DNA from 2 places in the Pseudomonas fluorescens group sp. PF-1 genome. Region 2 is predicted to be linked to the other one. Evidence: riboswitches for the same ligand, from Rfam matches in the RefSeq annotation. Region 2 holds a riboswitch; the other holds the start of a gene.
What was found. Region 2 has a riboswitch for cobalamin ahead of cobO (cob(I)yrinic acid a,c-diamide adenosyltransferase). Riboswitches for the same ligand answer to the same signal wherever they lie in the genome.

Region 1: another riboswitch for cobalamin. It lies ahead of ACX3YD_RS13655 (CbtB domain-containing protein); the one in region 2 lies ahead of cobO (cob(I)yrinic acid a,c-diamide adenosyltransferase).

What each region holds. Positions count from the first base shown of each region.
Region 1 is NZ_JBTMNG010000001.1:2,822,314-2,837,138, forward strand. Features, by position in the region: gene ACX3YD_RS13630 (fatty acid cis/trans isomerase) at 121-2,418, shown strand; gene nfuA (Fe-S biogenesis protein NfuA) at 2,646-3,230, shown strand; gene cobM (precorrin-4 C(11)-methyltransferase) at 3,338-4,084, opposite strand; gene ACX3YD_RS13645 (cobalamin biosynthesis protein) at 4,168-4,581, opposite strand; gene ACX3YD_RS13650 (CbtA family protein) at 4,578-5,282, opposite strand; gene ACX3YD_RS13655 (CbtB domain-containing protein) at 5,294-5,488, opposite strand; cobalamin riboswitch at 5,609-5,834, opposite strand; cobalamin riboswitch at 5,956-6,167, shown strand; gene cobW (cobalamin biosynthesis protein CobW) at 6,266-7,333, shown strand; gene cobN (cobaltochelatase subunit CobN) at 7,337-11,179, shown strand; gene ACX3YD_RS13670 (ATP-binding protein) at 11,289-12,287, shown strand; gene ACX3YD_RS13675 (vWA domain-containing protein) at 12,407-12,952, shown strand; partial or broken gene ACX3YD_RS13680 (MFS transporter) at 13,048-14,592, opposite strand; gene ACX3YD_RS13685 (LysR family transcriptional regulator) at 14,696-14,825, shown strand, end outside.
Region 2 is NZ_JBTMNG010000001.1:1,567,485-1,582,309, forward strand. Features, by position in the region: gene ACX3YD_RS07455 (pirin family protein) at 1-91, opposite strand, end outside; gene ACX3YD_RS07460 (OsmC family protein) at 154-570, opposite strand; gene ACX3YD_RS07465 (DUF3108 domain-containing protein) at 714-1,427, opposite strand; gene purN (phosphoribosylglycinamide formyltransferase) at 1,436-2,086, opposite strand; gene purM (phosphoribosylformylglycinamidine cyclo-ligase) at 2,086-3,144, opposite strand; gene ACX3YD_RS07480 (DUF2066 domain-containing protein) at 3,528-4,586, shown strand; gene ACX3YD_RS07485 (AI-2E family transporter) at 4,623-5,696, shown strand; gene hda (DnaA regulatory inactivator Hda) at 5,894-6,598, shown strand; gene ACX3YD_RS07495 (C40 family peptidase) at 6,827-7,480, shown strand; gene ACX3YD_RS07500 (C40 family peptidase) at 7,646-8,182, shown strand; gene ACX3YD_RS07505 (O-methyltransferase) at 8,201-8,863, shown strand; gene ACX3YD_RS07510 (PQQ-dependent sugar dehydrogenase) at 8,972-10,285, opposite strand; gene ACX3YD_RS07515 (hypothetical protein) at 10,353-10,937, opposite strand; cobalamin riboswitch at 11,090-11,321, shown strand; gene cobO (cob(I)yrinic acid a,c-diamide adenosyltransferase) at 11,404-12,015, shown strand; gene ACX3YD_RS07525 (cobyrinate a,c-diamide synthase) at 12,026-13,408, shown strand; gene bluB (5,6-dimethylbenzimidazole synthase) at 13,405-14,055, shown strand; gene cbiB (adenosylcobinamide-phosphate synthase CbiB) at 14,052-14,825, shown strand, end outside.

The DNA of each region.
Region 1 (14,825 bases), 1.3 Mb from region 2:
GATGATAGCAAACCTGTGCGCTATTGGAGCATGTCTGGATTTAACGTGAATATCGCTCATGATGGTGTGATGGCCAGACCGGTAGAATCGCCGCGTTTTTTAAAGATCGGGACCAGGGACATGTCGTATCGCGTCGTCATCAGCATTGCATTGTTGCTGTTTAGCTGGGGCGCCGTCGCGCAAAGTCCCGCTGTATCTAACGGCATTTCCTACACGCGTGACATCCAACCGATCTTCACTGAAAAGTGTGTGGCCTGCCACGCCTGCTACGACTCCGCCTGCCAGCTCAACCTGGGCAGTGGCGAAGGCGCGGCGCGCGGCGCCAACAAAATCCCGGTCTATGACGGTGATCGCAGTCAGGCCGCCGCGCCGACCCGGTTGTTTTATGACGCGTTCGGTAAGCGTGCCTGGCAGCAAAAGGGCTTCTATTCAGTGCTCGACGCCCAGGGCAGTCAGGCCGCGCTGATGGCGCGGATGCTCGAGTTGGGTCACAAGGCGCCAATGCAGCCCAATGCCAAGCTGCCCGAAGAGATTGTCCTGGGTCTGAATCGGGAAAACACGTGCGCCATGCCGGCGGAGTTCGATGCCTATGCCGGTTCCCACCCGAAGGAGGGCATGCCGTTGGCGGTGACGGGTCTGACCGATCAGCAATATCAGACGTTGCAACGCTGGCTGGCCTCTGGCGCGCCCATCGATGAGCAAGGCCTGGCGCCCAGTGCGAAAGAAGCCTTGGAGGTGGTGCAGTGGGAGAACCTGCTGAATGCGCCGGGTGCGCGACAAAGTCTGGTGGGGCGCTGGTTGTTCGAGCACTGGTTTCTTGCGCACATCTATTTCAAGGATGGCGAGCCCGGGCATTTCTTCCAGTGGGTGCGTTCGCGCACGCCGAGCGGCCAGCCTATCGATCTGATCAACACCCGCCGGCCCAATGATGATCCCGGCACTCAGATCTATTACCGCCTGTGGCCGGTACAGGGCGTGATCGTGCACAAGACCCACATCACCTATCCGCTGAGCGCGGCGAAGATGGCGCGGATCAAAACCCTGTTCTACAACGGCAACTGGCAGGTCAACGCGCTGCCGGGCTACGGGCCGGAACGCCGGGCCAATCCGTTTACCACCTTCGAAGCCATCCCGGCCCAGGCGCGTTATCAGTTCATGCTCGATAACGCCGAATATTTCGTGCGCACCTTTATTCGCGGCCCGGTCTGCCGGGGTCAGATTGCCACGGATGTGATTCGCGATAATTTCTGGGCGCTGTTCCAGGCCCCGGAACATGACCTCTACATCACCGATCCGAAGTATCGCGGCCAGGCGACACCATTATTGGCGATGCCAGGGCAGAACGACGACGTTGGCAGTGTCCTGAGCCTGTGGCATGACTACCGCGACAAGCGCAACGCGTATGAAGCCCTGCGCCGGGACAGTTACGCGGACTTGCGGCCGCCGAGCTGGTCCAGCCTGTGGGCAGGCAATGACAACGCCTTGTTGAGTATCTTTCGACATTTCGACAGCGCCTCGGTGACCAAGGGCCTGATCGGTGAGGTGCCGCAAACCATCTGGCTGTTCGACTTCCCGTTGCTGGAGCGCACTTACTATCAGTTGGCGGTGAATTTCGACGTGTTCGGCAACGTCTCTCATCAAGCCCAGACGCGCTTGTATTTCGACTTGATCCGTAACGGCGCGGAGCAGAACTTCCTGCGCCTGATGCCGGCCAACTCCCGCGACGATTACCTGGACGACTGGTACCAGAGCAGTGGCAAATTCAAGATGTGGCTGGACTACGAATCGATCGACAACGACACGCCGACGGCGCTGAAACTCGATCCGAAGGACCCCAAGCGCGATTTCGTCATGCAGTTGCTGGCGCGCTATGGCGAGCTCAATGCCAACCCGGACCCGATCAATCGCTGTGACGGTGCCTACTGCTCGCGACCCAACATCGATCTGGACTTGCAGGGTGCCGAACAAGCCCTGAGTCGCCTGACTTCGCGCCCGGCGGCCGGACTCAAGGTCATAGACCAGTTGCCTGAAGCGACCATGCTGCGCGTCGAGACGGCGAGTGGCCAACGTGTGGTCTACAGCCTGCTGCGCAACCGCGCACACAGCAACGTAGCGTTCCTGCTTGGCGAGTCGCTGCGGTATGAGCCAGGGCTCGACACGCTCACCATTTATCCGGGGGTCATGAGCAGCTACCCGAACTTCATGTTCAACATTCCCGCCGAACAAGTCCCGGCCTTTGTCGACGCCATGGAAAACGCCAAAGACGCCGGCAGCTTCGAGAGGATTGTCGATCGCTGGGGCGTAAGGCGCAGCCATCCGCAGTTCTGGCAGTACTTCCATGACCTGAGCCGCTATATCCATGAGACCGATCCGGTCGAGGAGGGCGTGCTGGACATGAATCGCTACCAGAATCTTTGATCGATTTTTGCAAGGTGCCTGATGTCCCGGACTAAGAAGCGACCATCGAATCAGGATCGTGGGAAAGCCGCGATTGGGTGGTCAACTGCAGCTATCGGTGGTTTAAAGTCGGGATTGACGGCGAATGGCCGGGTGAGGTTGCCATCGTTCTTTCCTGACAAAAATACTGGGACTTTGTCCGGCGCGATGATTGGCGTAAACTGCGCCCAAGCCTGCGAGGAGTTTCCATGACCGCTATAACCATCACCGACGCCGCCCACGATTATCTGGCTGATCTGCTCTCCAAGCAGAACACCCCGGGCATTGGCATCCGCGTCTTCATCACCCAGCCTGGCACCCAGTACGCCGAAACCTGCATTGCCTACTGCAAGCCGGGCGAAGAAAAACCCGAAGACACCGCGCTGGGGCTCAAAAGCTTCACCGCTTACATCGATTCGTTCAGCGAAGCTTTCCTGGACGACGCGGTTGTCGACTACGCCACCGACCGCATGGGCGGCCAACTGACCATCAAGGCGCCAAACGCCAAAGTCCCGATGGTCAACGCCGACAGCCCGATCAACGAGCGCATCAACTATTACCTGCAGACCGAGATCAACCCGGGGCTGGCCAGCCACGGCGGCCAGGTCAGCCTGATCGATGTGGTTGAAGACGGCATCGCCGTTCTCCAGTTCGGCGGTGGTTGCCAGGGCTGCGGCCAGGCAGACGTGACCCTGAAGGAAGGCATCGAGCGCACCTTGCTCGAGCGTATCCCCGAGCTCAAGGGTGTTCGTGACGTGACTGACCACACGCAGAAAGAAAACGCCTACTACTAAGGTGTTCGCTGCGAAATTAAAAAACGGCGCCCGTGAGCGCCGTTTTTTATGGGTGTTCGATAACCTGTTGCGATCCGATAAGCCCCCGCCACAGGATTCAGCAGGGTTCAAGGTCGATAGAGATGCGCATGCCCCGCGCGATACAGCGACGATTCGCTGAAATGGTCACTGCCCAGCACCCGTCCCACCAGAATTAAGGCCGTGCGCCGAAACCCCTTGGCCTGAACCTTCCCGGCAATGTCTTCCAGCGTACCCACCACCCAATCCTGATCCGGCCAGGTCGCGCGGTGAATCACTGCAATCGGACAATCCGCGCCGTAATACGGCAGCAATTCGGCCAGGATCTTTTCCAGATGATTGACCCCCAGGTGAATTGCCATGGTGGCTCCATGCTGCGCCAGGCTGCCTAATTCTTCACCGGCCGGCATCACGGTTTTGTCGGCATAGCGAGTCAGGATCACGCTCTGTGAGACGTCGGGCAGGGTCAGCTCCGCCCCCAAAAGCGCTGCGCAGGCGGCCGTAGCGGTGACCCCGGGAATGATTTCAAAGGCAATGCCGAGTTCGCGCAGGTAGCGAATCTGCTCGCCGATGGCGCCATACAGGCTCGGGTCGCCAGAATGCACGCGAGCCACGTCCTGGCCCTTGGCGTCGGCGGTCTTGATCAGGTCGATAATCTGTTCCAGATGCAGTTCGGCGCTGTTGACGACTTGCTCGGCACAATGTCCTTGCAGTACTGCGGCGGGCACCAGCGAACCGGCATAGATGATCACCGGGCAGCTGCGAATCAGCCGCTGGCCTTTGACGGTGATCAGCTCGGGGTCGCCAGGACCTGCGCCTATGAAGTAGACGGTCATCGTCGATTCCTGTGGGAGAAAGGGGCTGGGCAAGGCAGCAGATGAAGATTGCTCATGATCGAAAGCGCGGATTATCGAGGATTTTACGTCGAGCAGGCCAATGCGAAGGTGGCCTGGGCATATTTCTGCCGCTTGATCAGCAGTTTGGCCGGCGAATGGGTCAACTGCTCGGCCAGGGCCAGTGCGGCACTTTCCGCTATGCCGTAGCAGCCGGTTCGCTCGAAGGCGATCTGCGAATGATGACTGAGTTGTGGCTCATAGCCGGCCAACTGTTCGCTGCTGAAATACGTCAGTGGCAGCGCGAGTTGCTCGGCCAGCTCGACAAGGGCCGGCTCATCTCGCTTCAAGTCGATACTGGCCAGGGCCTTGATCTGATGCAATTCGATCTGGTGCGCTTGCAACGCCTGATCGAGCAACGCCCGTAACGTGGTGACGGGGCAGCCCCGTTGGCAGCCCAGGCCGACCACCAGGGTCGGCGCTGTGCCGGTATCGGTCATGCGTGGTATTGACCATCGCTCTTGCGGCGGAACAGCCAGGCGCTGATCAGGCCCAGGGCCAGCCAGAACGCGACATTGGTCAGCTGCGAAGCGATTTTGAATTGGGTTTCCAGTGCTTGCGGTGCCAGCATCGAGTGCGCGTCCGGCTGCGGTGCGCCAATCACATGAGGGACGGCAATGATGGCTGCACCGAGGACTTTCATCAGCCAGTGACGGCTGAAAGCGATCAGCGCGATGCCGACAGCGGTTGAAGCGGCGGTGCCAATCCACCAGGTCTGCCGTTGCGCCAGGTCGGCAGCGGCGGTGCCTGGCAGTTCCGGCGGCAGGCCAAGGGTCGGCGCGAGCACGAAGGTCGCGTAACCGGCCAGGCCCCAGAGCAATCCCTGAGAGGTTTTGGTCGGCGCGCGCAAGGTGTACAGGCCGGCGAGCATCAGGGCGAAACCGACAGCCACCACCAGATTGCCGCCGGTGGTCGACAACACGCGCTGCCAGCCGTTTTCCGGCTCCCAGGCTTCGGCATCGTGGGTGTGAGCGGCGACGCCAGCGGCGTGTTCGTGGACTTCAACAGCAGCGGGTTCGGATTTTTCGTAGGTTTCGGCCTGCAGAATCAGCGGAGCGACCCAGAAGCTTTGCAGCAGGGTCAGCAGCAGGGCGGCCAGCAGCCCCGTGAACCCCGCGGTTTGCGCGATACGCTTGATCATGTCGACAGGTCTCAATGGCACGGGAAGGCAGCGCTGTGACGGGTATCGTGAGCGGCGTTGTGAACCGCCTCGATGTGCGAGAAGCCGGCGAAATACACAAGGCACGCACCAAGGATCGACGCACACACGGCGGCGGTCAGGCGTTGAGTCAGGGTTGTGGTGCTGCTGGCGGTGGTGCTGTGGCCGGTGGTGCTGATGATCGACATGGCGCTTCCCTCAGTTCTGTCAGCGGGGAATGGGAGCGCATGCAAATCCCTGCACGAGCGAGCGCGCAGAGGTTCGAACAGCGCCCGCCCACCGCGGGTTTGTCATTCAGTGATTGTAAGGTTCACTTTGTGTTGCGGGCCGGTCTCCGGGCTCACGAGGGGTGCTGGCTATCGCCTGAACCTGCAAGCATCACCTTCCCATGCCGCACTGGCACAGTGGATCTGACGCTTCGCTCGCTTACCGTTGCGGGGGCAGCACCGGACTGACATGGCTTTAGAGTAAAGCACATGATTCACCGGTTTCCCGTTTCACCCTGTGAAGGGCACCCGTAACAAGGCGTGTAGGAGAGCATGGGCAGAGGTGGGGCGTCAATTGGCAAGTGTTCTCAACTCGGGACTGAGTTGCTTGATTCGCGAGCAGGCGCTGTAGAACTCAGCATGAACATTGACCCGCCCCAATACGATGCGTAGCCTTGCGCTTTCGAGGTTCTTCGGCGTTTGCCGAAGCTAAGAAGGGAACGCGGTCAATGCCGCGGCTGCCCCCGCAACTGTGAACGGTGATGTTCGCTGCCACGCCACTGCACGCTCAGGTCCTGAGCCCGCGGGAAGGCGCAGCCAACGCCAGTCAAGCGACTGGCACGCCGTCAGCCAGGAGACCTGCCTCGAACAGATTCTCACTACAACCGGGCGGGGTGATCCGGTGGCGAACGCTTCCGGCGCGCACAGGCGTTGCCGGTTCTCGTCCCGTATGCCCGCCACCTTGCCAAAGGGCATCCGATGAAAACACTGGCCAAACTCCCCGTCACCATCGTTACCGGCTTCCTCGGCTCGGGCAAAACCACCTTGCTGCGGCACATGCTCGACAACGCTCAAGGGCGTCGCATCGCGGTGATCGTCAACGAGTTCGGCGAGCTGGGCATCGACGGCGAAATCCTCAAGCAGTGCTCCATCGGTTGCACCGAAGAAGAAGCCAATGGCCGCGTCTACGAACTGGCCAACGGCTGCCTGTGTTGCACCGTTCAGGAAGAGTTCTTCCCGGTGATGCGCGAACTGGTTGCCCGTCGCGGCGATCTCGACCATATCCTCATCGAAACCTCCGGCCTGGCGCTGCCAAAGCCGCTGGTCCAGGCCTTCCAGTGGCCGGAAATCCGCAGCGCCTGCACCGTTGACGCGGTGATCACCGTGGTCGATAGCCCGGCCGTGGCCGCCGGCACCTTCGCCGCGTTCCCGGATCAGGTGGACGCCCAGCGCAAACTCGACCCGAACCTGGACCACGAATCGCCGCTGCACGAGCTGTTCGCCGATCAGTTGTCCAGCGCCGACCTGGTAATCCTCAACAAGGCTGACCTGATCAGCCCGGAAGACCTGGCCCGCGTGCGCCTGGAAGTCGCTGAAGAGTTGCCGCCTGCGGTGAAAGTCATTGAAGCCAGCAGCGGTCGCCTGCCACTGGACGTTCTGATCGGCCTGGGCGCCGGTTCCGAAGAACACATCGACAGCCGCCACAGCCATCACGATCATCACCACGACGATGATGATCACGACGACCACGATCACGACGCTTTCGACTCCATCTCCATCGAACTGCCAGCCTCTGACGAGAGCTTGCTGATGGACGCGCTGACGCAATTGGTGGTGGAGCACAGCATCCTGCGGGTCAAGGGCTTCGCGGCGATCCCGAATAAACCGATGCGCCTTTTGATCCAGGGCGTGGGCACTCGTTTCGACAAGCACTTCGACCGTCAGTGGGGGCGCGAAGAAGAACGCACCACACGTCTGGTGTTGATCGGCCAGGCGCTGGACGCCGCGCTGCTCGAAACGCAATTGCGCGCCGCGCTCAGCGTATAAGCCATGCACCTGCTCAGGACTCAGCCCGGCGGTTTCGTGTCGGACGACAACATTGCCGACCTTGGGCAAACCCCCGCCGAGCTGGTGATCCTGTGCAGCGGCGATTCCAGCCTGGCGCTGCTCGCCGAAGCGGCCCAGCAGTTGCCTGACGATTACCCGAGCGTGCGCCTGGCCAACCCGATGCAGGTGCAGAATCACGCTTCGGTCGATTTGTACGTCGACGAAGTGCTGCGCCACGCCAAGGTCATTCTGATCTCGCTGCACGGCGGCATCGCCTATTGGCGTTATGGCGTAGAGCGCTTGGTAGAGCTTTCCCGGCGCGGGGTGCAGCTGATTCTGGTGCCGGGTGACGATCGTCCGGACCCGGAGCTCAGCGACCTTAGCACCGTGGGTGCTGAGGACCGCGACAGACTCTGGCAGTTTTTGCGTCAAGGTGGCATGGGCAATGCCCTGGGCTTTTTTCGCTGCCTGGCCAATCGCTGGCTGGGCCGTGATTACGCCTGGTCCGAGCCACAAGCCTTGCCGCGCACGGCGATCTACCACCCACACAAAAGTCCGGCGCAACTGAGTGATTGGCAAGCCGAATGGCGGACCGATCAACCGGTGGCGGCGGTGCTGTTCTACCGCTCGCACTTGCAGGCGGCGAACACCGCTTTCATCGACGTCTTCTGTCAGCGTTTGCAGGCAGCGGGGTTGAATCCGTTGCCTATCGCCCTGGCCAGTTTGAAAGAACCCGGCTGCCTGTCGGTGGTCGAGGACTGGCTGGACGAGGTCTGCGCCTCGGTGATTCTCAACACCACCGGTTTCGCCCAATCGAGTCCTGAAGCTCCGCATTTGCGTCCGTTTCGCCGCAATATCCCGGTGATTCAGGCAATTTGCGCCCAGGATAACGAACCGGGATGGCGCGCCAGCGAACAAGGGCTCGGCCCGCGTGATCTGGCGATGCATATCGCCCTGCCGGAACTGGACGGGCGAATCATCAGCCGACCGATCAGCTTCAAGGACCTGGCCTGGCGCAGTGAGCGCAGTCAGTCCGATGTGGTCTGCTACCGCGCGCAACCGGAACGCATGGACTTTGTCGCCGAACTGGCGCGGCGCTGGATTGATCTGGCGCGGCTGCCGAATGCCGAAAAACGCGTCGCGCTGATTCTCGCCAATTACCCGACCCGCGACGGGCGTATCGGCAATGGCGTCGGCCTAGACACCCCGGCTGCGGCACTGAATATCCTCCGTGCACTGCAGGCCGAAGGTTATCCTTTGCCCGCGCCGTTGCCGGACAGCGGCACCGCGTTGATCCAGCAACTGCTCGGCGGCGTCAGCAACGATCTTGACACCCTCGACCAGCGCCCGTGTCAGCAAAGCCTGGCCATGGTCGACTACCTGCAGATGTTCAACGCGCTGCCCGAAGCCAACCGCCAGGCAGTGCTACAACGCTGGGGTGCACCCGAGAGCGATCCGATGTGCCGTGCCGGGCGGATGATGATTGCCGGGTTGCGTTTCGGCCTGACGTTCGTCGGCATTCAACCGGCGCGGGGCTATCAGGTGGACCCGAGCGCGGTGTATCACGACCCCGACCTGGTGCCGCCCCACGGTTATCTGGCGTTTTACTTCTGGTTGCGCAACACCTACGGCGCCCACGGCGTGATCCACGTCGGCAAGCACGGCAACCTCGAATGGCTGCCGGGCAAGGGTGTCGGGCTCTCTGAACACTGCTGGCCGGACGCGTTGCTCGGGCCGTTGCCGAATATCTATCCGTTCATCGTCAACGATCCGGGCGAGGGCGCCCAGGCCAAGCGGCGCACCCAAGCGGTGATCATCGACCACTTGATGCCGCCGTTGACCCGCGCCGAAACCTACGGCCCGCTGCGCAATCTCGAGCTGTTGGCGGATGAGTACTACGAAGCGCAACTGCTTGATCCGAGACGTGCCCGGGAGTTGCAACGCGACATCCTGCAACTGGTGCGCGACACTCATATTGACCGCGAACTGCAACTGGACGAACAACTCGACAGCGATGCCGACGCGGCGATCTGGTTGCCGCGTCTGGACACCTACCTGTGCGATTTGAAAGAGTCGCAGATCCGCGATGGCCTACACGTGTTCGGTGAGTCACCGACCGGGCGCCTGCGCATCGACACCTTGCTCGCACTGCTGCGCATTCCCCGTGGCGATGGGCGTGGTGCGCAATCAAGCCTGCTCAGGGCGCTGGCGAAAGCCTTTGAACTGGGGTTCGATCCGCTCGATTGTGCACTGGCCGAGCCGTGGAACGGGCCGCGTCCGCATGCGTTGTTGTCGATCAGCGATGAACCCTGGCGCATTACCGGCGACACCCGCGAACGCCTGGAACTGTTTGCCACACAACTGATCTCTCAGGCGCTGGATGCCCCTTGTAGGAGCGAGCCTGCTCGCGATGGTGTGTCAGTTGACATCAATGCGGCTGACACACCCCCGCGAGCAAGCTCGCTCCTACAGGAGGCCGGTTGGACCGAGGTGCAAGCCATTCTCGACAACCTGCGCGAAGTGGTCGCGCCACGCCTGGACGCCTGTGGCCCGGCCGAAATGCGCGGTCTGCTCGATGCCCTGAGCGGGCGCTTCGTTCCGGCCGGCCCCAGCGGCGCACCGAGTCGCGGGCGGTTGGACGTGCTACCCACCGGACGCAATTTTTACTCGGTGGACGTGCGCAACCTGCCCACCACCACGGCATGGCGCATCGGTTTCCAGTCAGCCAACCTGATTCTCGAACGGCACCTGCAAGACCACGGCGATCACCTGCGCCAGCTCGGCCTGTCGGTGTGGGGCACTGCGACCATGCGCACCGGTGGTGACGACATTGCACAGGCCATGGCGCTGATGGGCGTGCGTCCGGTGTGGGCGACCGGTAGCCAGCGGGTCGACGACTTTGAAATCCTGCCGCTGAGTTTGCTCGACCGCCCCCGCGTCGACGTGACGTTGCGCGTCTCGGGTTTCTTCCGCGATGCCTTCGCCAATCTGATCCGCCTGTTCGACGCCGCCGTGCAAGCGGTCGCCGCGCTGGACGAACCCGACGACCTCAACCCCCTGGCGGCCAAGGTTCGCGCCGAACGTGAAGCGTTGTTGCAATCGGGACTGGACGAAGACGCGGCCAGACGCCAGGCCGGTTGGCGCATCTTCGGTGCCAAGCCCGGCGCGTATGGCGCGGGCGTGCAGGGTGCCATTGACGGTCGCCTGTGGCAGAGCCGCGAGGATCTGGCCGAGGTGTATCTGAACTGGGGTGGCTACGCCTACGGCGGTTCCGACGAAGGCACCGCTGCCCGCGAGCAGTTCGCCCAGCGCCTGAGCCAGGTGCAAGCGGTGCTGCAAAACCAGGACAACCGCGAGCACGATCTGCTCGACTCTAACGACTATTACCAGTTCCAGGGAGGCATGTTGGCCGCCGTGGAAAGCCTCAGTGGTGCAACGGCGGCCAGTTATCACGGCGACCATAGCCAGCCGGACCTGCCCAGAATCCGCACGCTCAAGGAAGAACTGAACCGGGTCATCCGCTCTCGGACGGCCAATCCGAAGTGGCTCGAAGGCGTCAAGCGTCACGGCTACAAGGGCGCGTTCGAAATGGCGGCGACAGTCGATAACCTGTTCGCCTTCGATGCCACCACCCGGTTGATCGACGATCATCAATACGCGTTGCTGGCGGATGCCTATTTGCTCGACCCCGATACCCGTGACTTCGTTCGCGAGCACAATCCCCATGCCTTGCGCGACATGACCGAACGCCTGCTCGAAGCGCAACAGCGGGGTATGTGGAAAGCGCCGGGCGAATATCGCGAGGCGTTGGAGAATCTGTTGCTGGATATAGAAGAAGACAGTTAATACACCGCCGACCCTGTGGGAGCGAGCTTGCACGCGATGGAGCGTCAGTCACATCAATAGCCACTGACACGCCGCTTTCGAAATCACCGACCATGACCGAGATTGAACAATGACCGATACCCCCCATTTCCCGCTCTCCGCCGTGGTCGGCGCCGATGATTTGAAACTCGCGCTGTGCCTGACCGCCATCGACCCGAAGATCGGCGGTGTGTTGATCGAAGGTCCGCGCGGCATGGCCAAGTCGACGCTGGCCCGTGGCCTGGCGGACCTGCTGGCCAGCGGTCAGTTTGTCACCTTGCCTTTGGGCGCCACTGAAGAACGCCTGGTGGGCACACTCGATCTCGACGCCGCATTGAGCGAAGGTCGCGCGCAATTTTCCCCGGGCGTGCTGGCCAAGGCTGACGGTGGCGTGCTCTACGTCGATGAAGTGAATCTGCTGCCTGATCACCTCGTCGATCTGCTGCTCGACGTGGCCGCCAGCGGCACCAACCTGGTCGAGCGCGACGGCATCTCCCATAGGCATTCGGCGAAGTTCGTGTTGATTGGCACCATGAACCCGGAAGAGGGCGAGCTGCGCCCACAACTGCTCGATCGTTTTGGCTTGAACGTCGCCCTCGGTGGTCACACCGCGCCGGCCGAGCGCGGGCAAATCATCCGACGGCGCCTGGACTTCGACACCGATCCGCACGGCTTCTGCGCCGAGTGGGAAGGCCAGCAGCAGTCGTTGCGCGAGCGTTGCCAGCAGGCGCGCAGCACATTGGCCAGCATTGCCCTCGACGATGACGCCCTGTCGCAGATTACCGAGCGTTGTTTTGCCGCCGGCGTCGACGGTTTGCGTGCCGACCTGGTCTGGTTGCGCGCGGCGCGGGCCCATGCCGCCTGGCGCGGGGCGCGAGCCATCGCTGTGGAAGATATCGATGCGGTCGCCGAATTCGCGTTGCGCCATCGCCGTCACGAGCAAGCGCCACCGGCACCCCAACAGCAACAGTCCCACGCCGGTCAACAGCCAAACGCCGGCGAAGGCCAGGGGCAGTGGGGCGAAATGCCCGCTCAGGCGCTGCCGGTCGGGGCTCGTCGTGAAGTGCCGAGCTGGCCAAAAAAGCCCTAGGCATTCGCCCTCGCTCAGACGCGGGGGCGAATGCCAGACCCCGCGCAGGGCGCCTCGATCACGGCAAACAGGGCAAGCGTCACGCCGCGCGCGACGGTTCGATCAACTGGCCCGGCACGTTGCTGAACGGCCGGCCACGTCAGCGCGATGACCTGTTGTTCCACCTGCGTACCCGTTCAGCCCAGGAGCTGTGGCTGGTGATCGTCGATGCGTCGGCATCCACGCGTCGCCATCACGCCTTGAGTGATGCCAAGGGCTTGCTGGCGCAGCTGTTCGACGATGCTTACCGCCAACGTGCGCGCCTGGCCTTGCTGACCGCCAGCGGAACGCAGCCGAAGTGGCAGGTGCAAGGCTTGAAGGCATCCAGCGGTTTGCGCGCCTGGCTCGATGGGCTCGGTGCCGGCGGTGGCACGCCGTTGCTGGCGGCGTTGAGTGAAGCGGGGCGCTGGCTGGGCGCGCGGCAAAAGCGCTTCCCGGCGGAGCAGCAACGGTTGCTGCTGGTCACGGATGGCCGTTTGAAGGACTGGCCGACGCTGCCCGTGCTCGACTGTCCGGGGCTGGTGATCGACATCGAACGCGGGCCGATTCGCCTCGGGCGCAGCCGGGCCCTGGCGGCGCAGTTGCAGGCTGATTATCGGCATATCGACGGATTGCTTCCCGGCTGAGATGCGCAGTGCGCAGGCTTGCCTCATCGTCGGACTGCACATTCAAAGATGAATTCGGCAGGCTAACCCTTCCTCACAGGCCTGGACGCCGGGTGTCATTCCAGCACCAAGGCTGAGCGTTGCGCTGGAATCGGCTTGCGCATCAGCGTTCCCACAACCCCTGCGCCCAATAATCCCGCCAGGCCGGCGACCCACAGCAACAGGCTGAAACCGCCCACGAACGCCTGTCGCGCCAGTGGTTCCACCACCGGCCGCGCGGCTTGTGGCAACAGGCTCATCGCCGCCGGCATGTCACCGGCCACCACCCGCGAGGCGACGCCCTGGGTTTGCTCGAGCCACTGTCCGCCCTGTGCCGACAGGCTGTCGTGCAGCAGCCGTTCGCTATGCCCGGAAAGCAGCGCACCATACACGCCGATGGCCAGCATCACCGCACTGAAACGCATGGTGGTGCTCATGCCCGAGGCCATGCCGGTGCGCTCGCGCGGCACGCAGGCCATGATGTTTTTCTGCGTATCGCCATTGAGCAACCCGGCGCCGGCACCGGTCACGGCGATCGCCAGGGCGAAGGGCAGGTAGCCGCCACTGTTGACCGCCCAGGCGCTGAGCAGGTTGCCGCTGCCCACCAGAGTCAGGCCGATGGCCATCATGTTCGCCGGGGTTACACGTCCGGCCAGGCGCGCGCCGAGTCGCGGGAAGATCAACATGGTCACGGCAAAAGGCAGCATGCCCAGTCCCGCGGAAATGGCGCTGAAGCCCAAGCCGTTCTGCAGGTAAAACGGCAGCAGGGTCATCATCACTTGGGCGCACGCGGCGTAGGCGAACATGCCGAGCAGGGCGCCGATGAAGCGCGGATGCCTGAACAGTTGCAGGTCGATCATCGGCCGCTGTTGCAGGCGCTAGAACAGCACAAACAAGCCCATTAACAGCGCACCGCCCAACAGGCGGGTGTAGGTGAGGGGGCTGTTCCAGCCGATCCGGCTGGCTTCGATCAGGCCCCAGATCAGGCACAGCAAGCTCGCGCTGAAGGCGAGGCTGCCCCATGGGTCGAGGCGCGCAGCCTGAGCGTCACGGGATTGCGGCACTGCACGCCAGACCATGTACATCAGGAACAGGCCGACGGGCAGGTTGAGGTAGAAAATCCAGCGCCAACCAACGTATTCGGTAATCAACCCGCCCAGGGTCGGCGCCGCAGTCATGGCCACGCCCATGCAGCCACCCCAGAACGCCCAGGCTTTGGCCCGTTCCACTTCATCGTGGAAGGTGTGGCCGATCGAAGCGAGCGCCGAGGTCAGCAACAATGCGGCGCCGACGCCTTTGATGGCCCGGGCGATGTCGAGGAACAACGCGTTTGGCGCCGCGCCGCAACCGAGGGACGCGAGAATGAAAATGCCCAGGCCCCAGATCAGGGTTTTCTGTCGGCCAAAGCGGTCGGCCAGGCTGCCAGCGGGTAGCAGCAAGGCGGCGAAGGCCAGCATGTAGGCGCTGACCACCCATTCGATGTCTGCGAAATTGGCCCCCAGATCCCGGGCGATGCTCGGTAAGGTAACGGCGACGATGTTGGTGTCGAGCACGATCAGCGAACACACGGCCGACGCGGTAAGTAAGGTCAGTTGCTTGCTCACTCTGGGTTTGACGGACATGGCACGGGTTCTCTACTGTGAGGTTTCGTGCAGCTTATCGCCGGTATACGGAGCCTTTGTTAGGCGTACCTCGTCACTTCATTACCTTTGAGCTAATGCACCGATGGACATTCGTCATTTCCGCTATTTCCTCGCGGTCGCCCGGCACCGCAACTTCACCCGTGCCGCCGAGCAATTGGGGATCGCGCCGCCGACCTTGACCCGGCAAATCCAGGACATGGAAGCCGAACTGG
Region 2 (14,825 bases):
CGCTGCGGCATTTGGCGGTCGGCAGTGGGCGAAGAATCGGCTGGCCCTCGACATCTTCGGCGCGGGGGCGGATCACGAGCGGAGTGTTCATTGTGCATTCCAGACTGAGCGGGTGATGCATTCGAGCATAACCCGCTTGCGCAGCCCTTGCCGCTATTGGCTGAAAGCGCCTTCGGACAAATGGGTTTCGATGCTGACTTCGCTGGTGGTCATCAATTTGTGGATCGGGCAACGATCCGCCACGCGATGCAGTTCTTCGCGCTGGGCATCGGTCAGCACGCCCTTGAGGGTCAGTTTGACGTGCAGCGCGTACTTGCCTTTCTGCTCCTGGCTGTTGTCGCGCTTGACCTCGACGCCGACACCGGTGAGCGGGATGTCTTTTTTCTTCGCGTACATTTTCAGTGTCAGGGCCTTGCAGGCACCGAGGGCGGCGTCGAAGTAGTCGTGTGGCTCCGGCGCCGAACCCTCGCCACCGGCTGTGGTGGGCGCATCGGCAAAGAGTTCATGGTCGTCGATCTGGACGCTGTGACGCAAACCTTCGGCGGAAACGGTGTTGACGGTGACAGTCATGGGAAACCTCGCAAGCGACAGGAAAAGTCATTCGATCAAAAAAGACCTTGAAGGTATAGAGCATGCGCGCGGCGACGCGTTCCGGTTTTTTGTTCCTGCATGAAAAAGCCCCGCGATTGCGGGGCTCTTTGTCTTGATCAGGCTCAGCTGCCTTTGACGGTCTTGCCGTTGACCTTGCCGTCCAGGAGCATGATGTTGTACTCCTTGCCGTCGGTTTCGACCTGTTGCAGACGGACCAGCAGGTAATCCCAGTCCTTGGCGAACCACAGCACGGTGGTGCGCTTGCTTTGAGTCGGGTCACGCACGCGCTCGACCTTGATCGCATCGATCTGGCCAGCCTTGGTGTCGACTTTTTCCGAGCCCAGCACGCGGAAGTCATAGGTATCGACTTCGCCATCATCGACAACCTGATAGCTCATGCTCTTTTTGCCGGCGGCCACGTCGTGCTGCAGCGCCAGTTGATAGGTGGATTTGTCGACCATGCCGCGATTGAGCGGAATATTGACCGCGTCGCCCCGATCGGTGCCGGTGACCTTCTTGGCCGTCCAGTCGAAGTCCAGATCAGCTTTCTTGGCCTTGCCCAGACCGCCGCGTGCGAAGTGGTAGGACTGCGGCAGCAGAGTGTCTTTGTCGACGGTCAGCGTGCTTTCTTCGGACAGGCTGGCGATCATCATCGAGGCCTTGAAGCTGAGTTTCCAGACGCCATTGGCTTCCTTGGTCAGGCTGCGTTCGGCGGTGCCGCTCATGGGCAACTGCTTCCAGTCGGCGGTGTAGCTGGCGGAGAAAGGTTGAAGGTCTGCAGCCTGCGCGAAGGGCAAGGCGAGCAGAGCGCAAGCGAAGAGCAGGGCACGACGCATAAAATCTCCTAGGTTCGAATCAAGTGGCCGCTGGCCGCGAGTAACTGTCCATCCAGTAAAGCACCATGCTCGCCGAGCGATAACCGGCCTTCTGCAAACCAGCGGACGGCCATCGGGTAAATCAGGTGTTCCTGAACATGGACCCGCTGCGCCAGACTCTGCGGCGAGTCGTGCAACTCTACCGGTATTACAGCCTGTACGACCAGTGGTCCGCCATCGAGTTCCTCGGTGACGAAGTGCACGGAGCAGCCGTGTTCGGTGTCCCCGGCTTCCAGCGCTCGCTGATGAGTGTGTAACCCTTTGTATTTGGGCAGCAGCGAAGGATGGATATTGAGCAGGCGGCCCTGATAGTGGCGAACGAAGTCAGCGCTGAGGATGCGCATGAAACCGGCCAGGACCACGAGTTTGGGATTGAAGGCGTCGATCAGTTCAATCAGAGCGGCATCGAAGGCCTCGCGGCCGTCGAAAGCCTTGTGATCCAGGAAGCGGGTGTCGATGCCCGCATCCCTGGCGCGTTGCAGGCCGTAGGCGTCGGCGCGGTTGGAGATCACCGCAGCGATGCGGACCGGGCTGTCGCCGGTCCGCGTGCTGTCGATCAAGGCCTGCAAGTTACTGCCGGTGCCGGACAGCAGCACCACCACATCACAGGTCTTAGGCATCAGTGAGCCTTGAGGTTCTTCAGTTCAACCTGGGCCGCGCCTTCGGCAGCGGTGGAGATCTGACCGATGACCCAAGGTTGCTCGCCAGCTTCGCGCAGGACCTTCAGGGCAGTGTCCACGTGCTCTTGCGCCACGCAGATGACCATGCCTACGCCGCAGTTCAGGACGCGGTGCATTTCGTTCTCGTCGACGTTGCCTTTCTCTTGCAGCCAGTCGAACACCGCCGGGCGGGTCCAGCTTGCCACGTCAACCACTGCTTGGGCGCCTTTTGGCAGCACGCGCGGAATGTTGTCCAGCAGGCCGCCACCGGTGATGTGGGCCATGGCTTTGACGGCGCCGGTTTCCTTGATCAGCTTGAGCAGCGGCTTGACGTAGATGCGGGTCGGGGCCATCAGCAGGTCGGTCAGCGGCTTGCCGTCGAGCTGGGTGTTTTCGATGTCGGCACCGGACACTTCGATGATCTTGCGGATCAGCGAGTAACCGTTGGAGTGCGGGCCGGACGACGGCAGGGCGAGCAGGGCATCGCCGGCTGCGACTTTGGAGCCGTCGATGATTTCGGATTTCTCCACGACGCCGACGCAGAAACCGGCCAGGTCATAGTCTTCGCCTTCGTACATGCCAGGCATTTCAGCGGTTTCGCCGCCCACCAGGGAGCAGCCGGACAGCTCGCAGCCAGCACCGATGCCGGTCACGACCTGGGCCGCGGTGTCGACGTTCAGTTTGCCGGTGGCGTAGTAGTCGAGGAAGAACAGCGGCTCGGCGCCGCAGACCACCAGGTCGTTGACGCACATGGCAACCAGGTCGATGCCGATGCTGTCGTGTTTGTTCAGGTTCAGCGCCAGGCGCAGTTTGGTGCCGACGCCGTCGGTACCGGAAACCAGCACAGGCTGTCTGTAGCCGGCCGGGATTTCGCAGAGGGCGCCAAAACCGCCCAGGCCGCCCATGACTTCCGGGCGCGCAGTGCGCTTGGCGACGCTCTTGATGCGTTCGACCAATGCTTCACCGGCGTCGATGTCTACACCGGCGTCCTTGTAGCTCAGGGAGGGTTGCTTGCTCATGATCCAGGCCTTTAGGGGGGATTCAGGGGTAACGACCGGGTCCAGCGGGGCCGCCGAAATCGACGAGGGCGATTGCCTCACGCGATATTCGAAGGTGCCCGGCTGTTGCCGGTCTGCGAAGGCGCGCGATTTTATCAGGCTTGAAGGGCAGCGGCCATCCTCAGGCCGACGGCAGGGGCATATCCGCCTAAAAAAACCGTATTTGTTCCGTTTGGTGGCATCCTTCACGCCTGCTCAAGGTGCCGCCATTAAGCGTCTATCGTTATGACAGTGCGAAAACTTACTCGGGACGTGTGAATGTTTTGCGCCGGGCGATGGTCACAGCCTTGCTCGATTGTCTTCATGCGGTCTGTTCCAGCCGCTCTTGTCGCCAGGAATCTTCCATGCGTTTTTCTAAATTCTTGTTTGTGGGCTGTTTATCCCTGACCAGTCTGGTCACTCATGCCGAAACCGTCAAAGGCCTCTATCAAGTACGCGAGCCCGTCAGCAGCCAGACGCAGGAGGAGCGTGATCAAGCGACTCAGCGCGCGCTGGACACCCTGGTATTGCGCCTGACCGGTGACCCCAAGGCAGCGCAGAGTCCGGGGTTGGCGGCGATTCGCAAAGATCCGCAGCAAATCATCAGTCAGTACGGCTTTGACGCAGGGCCGCCGGAAGTGTTGAAGGTCGATTTCGATCCGACAACCACCGAGCAGGCGTTACGTCGCGCCGGGTTGGCCATGTGGGGCGCCAATCGGCCGTCGATCCTCGGCTGGTGGTTGAACGACTCCACGGAGGGGTCAAGCCTGGTGGGCGATGGCCAGGCCAGTGCGATGCCGTTGCGCCGGGCAGCGCAGCACCGTGGTTTGCCGTTGCGCCTGCCGCTTGCGGACCTGAATGAGCAAGTCGTCGCCACGGCGCCGAATCTGGAAAGTACCGATCCGGCTGTGTTGCGCGCCGCCTCGGAACGTTACAACGCCGACGCCGTGCTGGCGGTGCATGCCCGCGAAGAGGGCGGTCAATGGCAGGCCAAATGGCATTTATGGCTGGGTGACCAGAAAGAAGCCGGCAGTGTGCAGGGAGCCGATCAGGCTGCCGTGGCGGATGCAGTGATGCTCGCGGTCAATGAGCGTCTGGCGCCGCGATTCGTCGCCAGGCCGGGGGCTTCGACGCAGCAGTTGCTGGAAGTGCAAGGCATGAACCTTGAGCGCTACGCGACGCTCGGACGTTTACTGGAACCCTTCGGCGGGCGTCCGCAAAGTGTCGACGGTGACCGGATTCTGTATCGGGTCAATGGCAGTACCGATCAATTGCGGGCGCAGTTGTCACTGGCGAAGTTGCAGGAGGTGGCGGCGGCGCCAACCCCGGCACCGGCACTCCCTGTCCAGCCCGTAGCGGACGGTTCGACCCCGGCTGTAGCGCCAGCTCCGGTTGCGACTCCGCAATTGCATTTCCGCTGGTAGATTATCTTTCTTTATATAGAAGCAATGGAGTGGTTCATGGTCGATACGCGGCGTTGGTTCTGGTTGGGTGGAGTAGTCCTGCTCTGCGCGTTTGTCTGGCTGTTGCATCCGATCCTTACGCCGTTCCTGGTGGCGTTGCTGCTGGCCTATCTGTTTGATCCATTGGTGGATCGGCTGGAAAAGGCCGGGTTGTCTCGGACCTTGGGTGTGGTCGCGGTGTTCGCGCTCTTCACCTTGATCTTCACCGCGCTGCTGCTGGTGCTGGTGCCGATGCTCGCCAAGCAGTTGTTCCGGTTGTATGAGCTGGCGCCACAGATGCTCGATTGGCTGCAGCACACCGCATTGCCGTGGGCGCAATCGAAGTTCGGGTTGTCAGAGGGTTTCTGGAAATTCGACAAACTCAAGGCTGCGATCAGCGAGCACATGGGCCAGACCTCCGATATCGTCGGCGTGGTACTGAGTCAGGCGACGGCTTCCGGCCTGGCGGTGATTGGCTGGCTGGCCAACCTGGTGTTGATTCCGGTCGTGAGTTTTTACCTGCTGCGGGACTGGGACCTGATGATGGCCAAGATCCGCAGCCTGCTGCCGCGCGACCGTGAAGAGCGCGTGGTGTCGCTGGCCGGTGAGTGTCATGAGGTGCTGGGAGCGTTTGTCCGTGGCCAATTGCTGGTGATGGTGGCGTTGGGTGTGATCTATGCCGCGGGCCTGATGCTGGTGGGGCTGGAGTTGGGGCTGTTGATCGGCCTGATTGCCGGTCTGGCCGCCATCGTGCCTTACATGGGCTTCGTCATTGGTATCGGCGCCGCCTTGATCGCGGGCCTGTTTCAGTTTGGTGGCGATCTGTATCCCATGGTCGGCATCGTCGCGGTGTTCATGGTGGGGCAAGCGCTCGAAGGCATGGTGCTGACGCCTTTGCTGGTGGGTGACCGGATTGGCCTGCACCCGGTGGCGGTGATTTTCGCCATTCTGGCCGGTGGTGAGTTGTTCGGGTTTACTGGCGTTTTGCTGGCGCTGCCGGTCGCGGCGGTGATTATGGTGCTGGTGCGCCATGTGCATGATTTGTATAAGGATTCTGATATGTACTCGGGTGTTGATGAACCTGAGCTCTAGGCCTTGTCATGGGTAGCCCGGCTCGGCGCCGGGTTATCGCCGGCTCCGCCAAAGAAACTGTCATAAAATCAGGGCGCCAACGCAAACCTTTGATTTTGCTTGTGGTCTGTCGCATTGTGCGGTCGGCGTCACGGGTATAAACTTCGCAAACTTTACACAGAGGCCACTAACGGTTCCTTTGGAACTGTTCAGTCAGCATGAAACCGATTCAGCTGCCCCTAGGTGTGCGTCTGCGTGATGACGCCACCTTTATCAACTACTACCCAGGCGCCAATGCCGCTGCACTCGGCTATGTCGAGCGTCTATGCGAAGCCGACGCCGGCTGGACCGAAAGCCTGATTTACCTATGGGGCAAGGACGGGGTAGGGCGTACGCATCTGTTGCAGGCGGCCTGCCTGCGCTTCGAGCAGTTGGGCGAGCCGGCGGTGTATTTGCCGTTGGCCGAATTCCTGGACCGCGGTATCGAAATTCTCGACAACCTTGAACAGTACGAACTGGTCTGCCTGGATGATCTTCAAGCGGTGGCCGGCAAGGCCGACTGGGAAGAAGCGCTGTTCCATCTGTTCAATCGCCTGCGCGACAGTGGCCGACGGCTGTTGATTGCCGCATCGACTTCCCCGCGTGAGCTGCCGGTGAAGCTGGCAGACCTCAAATCCCGCCTGACCCTGGCGCTGATCTTCCAGATGCGTCCGCTTTCGGACGAAGACAAATTGCGTGCCCTGCAACTTCGCGCATCGCGGCGGGGACTGCATCTGACCGACGAGGTCGGGCATTTTATTTTGACCCGTGGAACACGCAGCATGAGTGCGCTTTTCGAATTGCTCGAGCGGCTCGATCAGGCCTCCCTTCAAGCACAGCGCAAGCTGACTATTCCCTTCCTGAAAGAGACGCTCGGCTGGTAGAAAAAAAGCCGGGAATGCCAAGGCCGGCGGGGCTTTCGGCATATTTCAGGCGCCAGGAAATACGCTTTCCTGCAGGGCTGCAGGCTGCGCAAGTGTTTAATATGGGCTTAAGCGCTTAGATGTTGGCAAGAAACCGATAAGTCACAAAAAGTTCGATTGAATTTGCAAATGAGGATGATAGCGGGCATAGTCTCGACTTCTTTACAACTATCAGCCACGGTCGTGCCCATGCTAAAGCGCTTCGCACCCCTCGTGCCTCTCGCACTCGTCACCCTGTTGTTCGGTTGCGCTGCTCACTCTCCAGTGTCCCAGCAACAGCAACAGCAGCAGCAACAGGTTAAAAATTCTGTTACCGCACAGTCGTCCGCTCTTTACCAGGACGCTTTTTACCAGGAAGAGAAGGCCACTGAAAAAGAGCTGGCTGACTTCGCCGATGGCAAGTCGTATCAACTTCCGGCGCTGGCTGACAGCATCCTCGAACGCGGCATGTCCCTGATCGGTACCCGTTACCGTTTTGGCGGTACTTCTGAAGCCGGTTTCGATTGCAGTGGGTTTATTGGCTATCTGTTCCGTGAACAAGCCGGCATGAACCTGCCACGCTCCACTCGCGAAATGATCAACGTGGATGCGCCACTGGTGTCTCGCAGCAAGCTCAAGCCTGGCGATCTGCTGTTCTTCGCCACCAACGGTCGTCGTGGTCGTGTCAGTCACGCCGGGATCTACCTGGGTGACAACCAGTTCATCCACTCCAGCAGCCGCAAAAGCGGTGGTGTCCGGATTGATAGCCTGGGCGACAGCTACTGGAGCAAGACCTTCATCGAAGCCAAGCGAGCTCTCGCGATGGCGCCAAACGCGGCTCCGATTGTGACCGCACGCAATTAAGCGGACATTTTGTAGGGCGAACTTAAAGTCTTACTTGAAGTTTGCCGCATAAGCGCTAGAATCTGGTCTATGAATGATGGCAAACCGCCTGCGTAACGCGCAGGCGGTTTTCTTTTCTGCACCCCCAGCAGAAAAACGCCGCAGCCAGATCAGGATGCTCTGCTTATGTCGACGTCGGCCCGCCTCGCAATCATGCTTTTCGCAGCGCTGCTCAGCGCTTGCGCCAGCCGCACACCGCCGCCTGCGCCGGTGGCTCGCACTCCTCTCGTTTTCGGTTCCTCCCAAGCCTTTTCGCCTGAAGCGGAAGACGTACTGTTTCGTGCGTTGGGCCTGGTGGGTACGCCGTATCGCTGGGGTGGCAATACACCGGATTCCGGGTTCGATTGCAGCGGGCTGATCGGCTACGTGTACCGTGATGTCACCGGTATCTCGCTGCCGCGCACCACTCGCGAAATGATCTCCATGCAAGCGGCCAATGTGGGCAAGGAAGGCCTGCAGACAGGTGACCTGATCTTCTTCGCCACCAATGGCGGTTCGCAGGTCAGTCATGCAGGCATCTACGTCGGCGAAGGTCGCTTCGTCCACGCGCCTGCCACCGGCGGCACGGTGAAGCTCGACAGCTTGTCCAAGGCGTATTGGCAGAAAGCCTACCTGAGCGCCAAGCGCGTCCTGCAACCGGAACACCTGGCGCGCAACCCGTAACAGCCAGAGGGTGCTGTCATGACCGCTCGCACGCTCAATCTTGACGATTCGCTCTATCACTACCTGCTTGATGTGTCCCTGCGCGAAACCCCGCTGCTCAAACGCTTGCGCGACGAAACCCAGGCGTTGCCCATGGCGCGCTGGCAGGTGGCGCCGGAGCAGGGGCAGTTTCTTGCATTGCTGGTGAAGCTGACTGGCGCGCGACGTCTGCTGGAAATCGGAACGTTTACGGGGTACAGCGCGCTGTGCATGGCTGCGGCACTGCCCGATGACGGCTCGATGATCTGCTGCGATATTCCCGGCGACTACAATGCCACCGCACGTCGTTACTGGCGGGAAGCCGGCCTAGCCGAGCGTATTGATCTGCGTTTGGCACCCGCGCTGGAGACCCTCGCCGAACTGGAGAGGCAAGGGCAGGGCGGGCAATTCGATCTGGTCTTCATCGACGCCGACAAGGCCAATTATCCCACCTACCTTGAACACGCGCTGCGGCTGCTGCGGGTGGGTGGATTGGCGGTGTTCGATAACACGCTGTGGAGCGGGCGGGTACTGGAAGAGCGTCCGCTGAGCGCAGACACCCGAGCCATCCAGGCGCTCAACCGTGCCTTGAAGGATGATTCGCGCTTGGACCTGTCGATGTTGCCGTTGGGCGATGGGCTCACGCTCTGCCGCAAACGGTGATTCTTGCGGGGGCGGTCTTGCCCGCCATAGCGGCAGTTCAGGCAGCATCGATATTGCAAGGGCCGGCCCTATCGCGGGCAAGCCCGCTCCCACAGGTTTGATGTGTACTTATTTGACTGCTGAAACCCGCCAAACCTTGTTCCCTACATCGTCCGCCACCAACAAGGCGCCTTGCTGATCTATCACCACGCCCACTGGCCGGCCCATGGCTTTTTCTTGGTCATTGAGAAAACCCGTGAGCACATCCACCGGCTGCCCGCTTGGTTTGCCGGCGTCGAACGGCACGAATATCACTTTGTAGCCACTGTGCGGCTTGCGGTTCCATGAGCCGTGCTGGCCAACGAAGGCGCCCTGGGTGAATGGCGCCGGCAACCGGCTGCCTTCGGCGAACGTCAGTCCCAGGGAAGCGGTGTGCGGGCCGACCGCATAGTCTGGCGCGATAGCCTTGGCCACCATGTCCGGGTTTTGCGGCTCGACGCGAACGTCGACATGCTGGCCGTAATAGCTGAATGGCCAGCCATAGAACGCGCCGTCCTTGACCGAGGTGATGTAGTCCGGCACCAGATCGCTGCCGATTTCATCGCGCTCATTGACCGACGTCCACAGTGCCCCGCTTTGCGGCTCCCAGGACAGGCCATTGGGGTTGCGCAAGCCCGAGGCAAAGATCCGGTGGTTGCCGGTGGCGCGGTCCACTTCCCAGATCGCCGCACGGCCTTCTTCCTTGTCCAGGCCGTTTTCGGCAACGTTGCTGTTCGAACCCACCGTGACATACAGCTTGCTGCCGTCCTTGCTGGCGATGACGTTTTTGGTCCAGTGGTGATTCAGCGTGCCGCCGGGCAGGTCGAGTACTTTGATCGGTTGCGACTTGATCGCTGTATCGCCGTTTTCGTAGTGAAAACGCAGCAATCGATCGGTGTCGGCGATGTACAGGTCATTGCCGACCAGCGCCATGCCGAAGGGGGAGTTCAGGTTTTCCAGAAACACCGTGCGGGTTTCCGCGATGCCGTCGTGGTCCTGGTCGCGCAGCAGGGTGATGCGATTGGCGCTCGGCACGCCCGCGCCGGCGCGCCCCATGACTTTCTTCATGACCCAGCCGCGTATGCCTGTCCCGTCATCGGGTTTGGGCGGTGCATTGGTTTCGGCCACCAGCACGTCGCCATTGGGCAGCACATAGAGCCAGCGCGGGTGGTTGAGGTTCTCGGCGAACACGGCTACTTGGGTACCGGCAGCGGCGACGGGTTTGGCGCCCTCCGGCCAGCCGATCGCCGGGGCGATGTTGACCGTCGGAATCAACGTCTTGTTGGGTTCTGGGAGCCTGGGTGACGGGCCGGTGCCGTCGGAGACTTGCAGGCTGGAGGTTTCACCGCAAGCGGCGAGTCCTCCGGCGAGCGCGATAGCGAGTACGAGTTGGGGCTTGCGCATACTGATCTTCCCTATGAATGCAGTGACCTGATCAGTAGAGAAGTTACGTCGCGCGATGGTTCAACCGTTAGCCGCGAGCTTCCTTGAACAGCACGGCAATGCCGGGATGATAGTGACCTCCTTCGTTGTGCAACTTGCGGTAGGCGTAGGGGAAATACCAGGCGACGGCGCAGGTGTGCTCCTTTTGCAGGTCGTCCACCATGTCCTGCAATTCTTCCGGGGTGGCGCCATGTTGGGTTTTCTGCGGTGCCACAAACAGGCAGCCGAGTCTCAGGTCGCTGGCGTAGCTGACGCGTTTGGCCTCGCTGGTGATATCGAGCAGGGCCTGGGTCAGGTTCAGGCTGTTCACCCGTGGCCAGCGTTGTGTGGCTTGAATCCAGGCGCGAGCTTCGGGTGTGGCGATAAACAAGTCGGCACGACCGTTGCGTTCGCCTTCATCGATTTGTTTGCGGGTGGGCGATTGTTGCAGGGTGACCATTTCGGCCATCCAGGCAGCGGCGGAAAGCAGGCCGAGATTGGCTTTTTCGTCGAGCCAGTAAGGCGTTTCGTTATCGCCGCGTACGGCGTTGTAGCGGTCGATACAGTCAAACCAGCGCTCCAGCACCGGGCGCAGGAATTCCAGTTGCGGATTGCTGATGATCATGCCTTGCATGGGGCTCACCCTTGTTATTGTGATGTGGGGTTGTGGCTCTTTGATATCATTGCTTGAAGTGTGGCACAAGATTGGCGTCAGTTTATTGATCAATGGCAGTTATTCGCCCGCGTACCCCGTCTTCAATTGACGCTCCACCCCCAACCCTCTAACCTTCGCGGCTTGTTTCAGGTGCTCTGTGACTTGGGTCGACAGAGTGAAACAGGGAAGCCGGTGAGCAGGTCCTTCAATGCGTGAAGGCCTTCGATCCCGGCGCTGCCCCCGCAACGGTAAATGAGTGAAAGCTGCGCCTTGAGCCACTGCGTCGTCATCGATGCGGGAAGGCGCGCAGCCAGGCCAACGCCGCTCATGAGCCCGGAGACCGGCCTGATCCATTCAAGCGGCATCACGGTGGGCGATGCCAGGCTTCTTGCCGTCTGTTCTTGTGCCTGCCCGCCGTTATCCTGCCTCAACGGAGAGCTCTCCCATGACTGATACCCCTGATCGTGACGAACGTCATCTGGCGCGCATGTTGCGCAAAAAAGCCGTAATCGATGAACGCATCGCCAACTCCCCGAATGAATGCGGCCTGCTGCTGGTGCTGACCGGCAACGGCAAAGGCAAGAGCAGCTCGGCGTTCGGCATGCTGGCCCGCTCGATGGGCCATGGCATGCAGTGCGGTGTGGTGCAGTTCATCAAGGGGCGCAACAGCACGGGTGAAGAGCTGTTCTTCCGGCGCTTCCCGGAACAGGTGCGTTTTCATGTGATGGGCGAAGGCTTTACCTGGGAAACCCAGGATCGTCAGCGCGACATCGCCGCCGCCGAAGCCGCGTGGGAAGTGTCCCGTGAACTGCTGCGCGATCCATCCATCGGCCTGGTGGTGCTGGATGAGTTGAACATCGCCCTCAAGCACGGTTACCTCGATCTGGATCGGGTGCTCAGTGACTTGCAGGCTCGCCCGCCAATGCAGCACGTGGTGGTCACCGGTCGTGGCGCCAAGCCTGAGATGATCGAGCTGGCCGACACCGTCACTGAAATGGGCATGATCAAGCACGCCTTCCAGGCCGGTATCAAGGCGCAGAAAGGCGTCGAGTTGTGAGTCGCACGGTATGAATAGCCCTCGTCAATGCCCGGCCGTACTGATTGCCGCGCCGGCCTCCGGTCAGGGCAAGACCACCGTCACCGCCGCGCTGGCCCGTTTGCATCGCAATCAGGGACGCAAGGTTCGTGTGTTCAAATGTGGCCCGGACTTTCTCGATCCGATGATTCTGGAGCGCGCCAGCGGTGCGCCGGTGTATCAGCTGGACATGTGGATGGTCGGCGAGCAGGAGAGTCGGCGTCTGTTGTGGGAGGCCGCAGGCGAAGCGGACCTGATCCTCATCGAAGGTGTCATGGGGCTGTTCGATGGCACGCCGTCCAGTGCTGACCTGGCGCGGCACTTCGGCGTGCCGGTGCTGGGCGTGATCGACGGCACCGCCATGGCGCAGACCTTTGGTGCCCTGGCCCTGGGGCTGGCGCGCTATCAACCTGACTTGCCGTTTGCCGGTGTCCTGGCCAACCGCGTGGGCACCCTGCGTCACGCGCAGTTGCTTGAAGGCAGCCTGACCGAAGGCCTGCGTTGGTATGGCGCGTTGTCCCGCGAAACCGCCATCGAATTGCCGAGTCGTCACCTTGGCCTGGTGCAGGCCAGTGAGTTGAACGATCTCGATCTTCGCCTCGATGCGGCGGCCGAAGCCCTAGCCAGCAGTTGCGAGGTGGCGCTTCTGCCGGCCGTGGAATTCGCAGCCCCGGATGTGATCGCTGCCGAACCCTTGCTGGCGGGTGTGCGCATTGCCGTGGCCCGTGATGAAGCGTTTGCCTTTACCTATGGCGCCAGCCTGGATTTGTTGCGGGCCATGGGCGCCGAGTTGTCGTTCTTTTCACCGATGCGTGACAGTCGGCTACCCGAGGCAGACAGCCTCTATCTGCCGGGCGGCTACCCGGAATTGCATCATGTGGCGTTGTCGCAAAACACCTCGATGCTGAGCGCGATTCGCGCGCACCACGAGGCGGGCAAACCCTTGCTCGCCGAATGTGGCGGCATGTTGTATTTGCTCGATTCGCTCACCGATGTCGAAGGTACGCGTGCAGAATTGGTCGGCCTGCTGGCCGGGGATGCGGTGATGCAAAAGCGTCTGGCGGCACTGGCGCTGCAGGCTGTCGAATTGCCGGAAGGTTCCCTGCGTGGGCATACCTATCATCATTCGCTGACCACCACCGGGCTCGTGCCGATTGCCCGTGGCTTGAGCCCCAATGGCGGGCGCGGGGCGGAGGCGGTTTATCGTGAGGGGCGGATGACGGCCTCTTATGTGCATTTCTATTTTCCGTCCAATCCGACCGCTGTAGCCGCATTGTTTGCACCCGATCTTGAGGACGCGTTCGCCGGCAAGCCGGCTCCTGCAGTTGATCACCTGAACCCTGTAGGCGCTGGCTTGCCAGCGAAGAGGCCATGACCGACAACGCCTTTTCCGAAGCCGAACGCGCAGCGGTCTACCGGGCCATCGGTGAACGCCGCGACATGCGTCACTTCAGCGGTGGCACGGTCGAGCCTGAATTGCTGCGGCGGTTGCTCGAAGCCGCGCACCAGGCGCCAAGTGTCGGCTTGATGCAGCCCTGGCGGTTTATCCGCATCAGCGACCGAGCCCTGCGCGGCCAGATCCGGGAACTGGTGGAGCAAGAGCGCATTCGCACCGCCGAAGCCCTCGGCGAACGCACCGACGAATTCATGCAGCTCAAGGTCGAAGGCATTAATGACTGCGCCGAGGTGTTGGTGGCGGCGCTGATGGACGATCGCGAGCGGCATATTTTCGGTCGTCGCACCTTGCCGGAAATGGACATGGCTTCGTTGTCCTGCGCGATCCAGAACCTGTGGCTGGCCTCCCGGGCCGAAGGCTTGGGCATGGGCTGGGTCTCGCTGTTCGAACCGCAAGCCCTGGCCGATTTGCTCGGCTTGCCGCCCGGTGCCAAACCACTGGCCATTTTGTGCCTGGGACCGGTCAAGGAATTCTACCCGGCGCCGATGCTGGTCCTTGAAGGCTGGGCGCAGGCGCGTCCGCTCAGTGAATTGTTGTATGAAAATTATTGGGGAGTGCGCCAATGAGTGTGGCGTTGTTGAGTGTCGCCGCCGTGGCGCTGGATGCGCTGCTGGGTGAACCCAAGCGCTGGCATCCGCTGGTGGCGTTCGGTCGGTTTGCCGAGCGTATCGAGCAACGTTTCAACGCGGGTGGTCGCGGCTGGCGCAGTCACGGGGTCACCGCGTGGGTGATTGCGGTGTTGCCGCTGACCTTGTTGGCCACGGCACTTTCCTGGGCGCCTTATGTGGGCTGGATGGTCGAGATTCTTGCGTTGTACTGCGCCCTCGGCATGCGCAGCCTGGGCGAACACGTCGAGCCCGTGGCCAGGGCCTTGCGCAGCGATGATTTGGAAGAGGCGCGTACGCGCGTCAGTTACCTGGTCAGCCGCAAGACCAGCGAACTGGATAAAACCGAAGTGGCCCGTGCCGCCACCGAATCGGTGCTGGAAAACGGCAGTGACGCCGTGTTTGCCGCACTGTTCTGGTTTGCCGTGGCCGGTGCGCCAGGCGTTGTGCTCTACCGTTTGAGCAACACGCTGGACGCCATGTGGGGCTATCGCAATGAACGCTTCGAGCGTTTCGGCTGGGCGGCAGCGAAAATCGATGATGTGCTCAATTACATTCCCGCGCGTTTGGTAGCGCTGACCTACGCCTTGCTGGGCCAAACCCGACTGGCCCTGAAATGCTGGCGGACCCAGGGCCCGACCTGGGACAGCCCGAACGCCGGCCCGGTGATGGCTGCGGGGGCCGGTGCGCTGGGCGTCGAATTGGGTGGGGCGGCGATCTATCACGGTGAA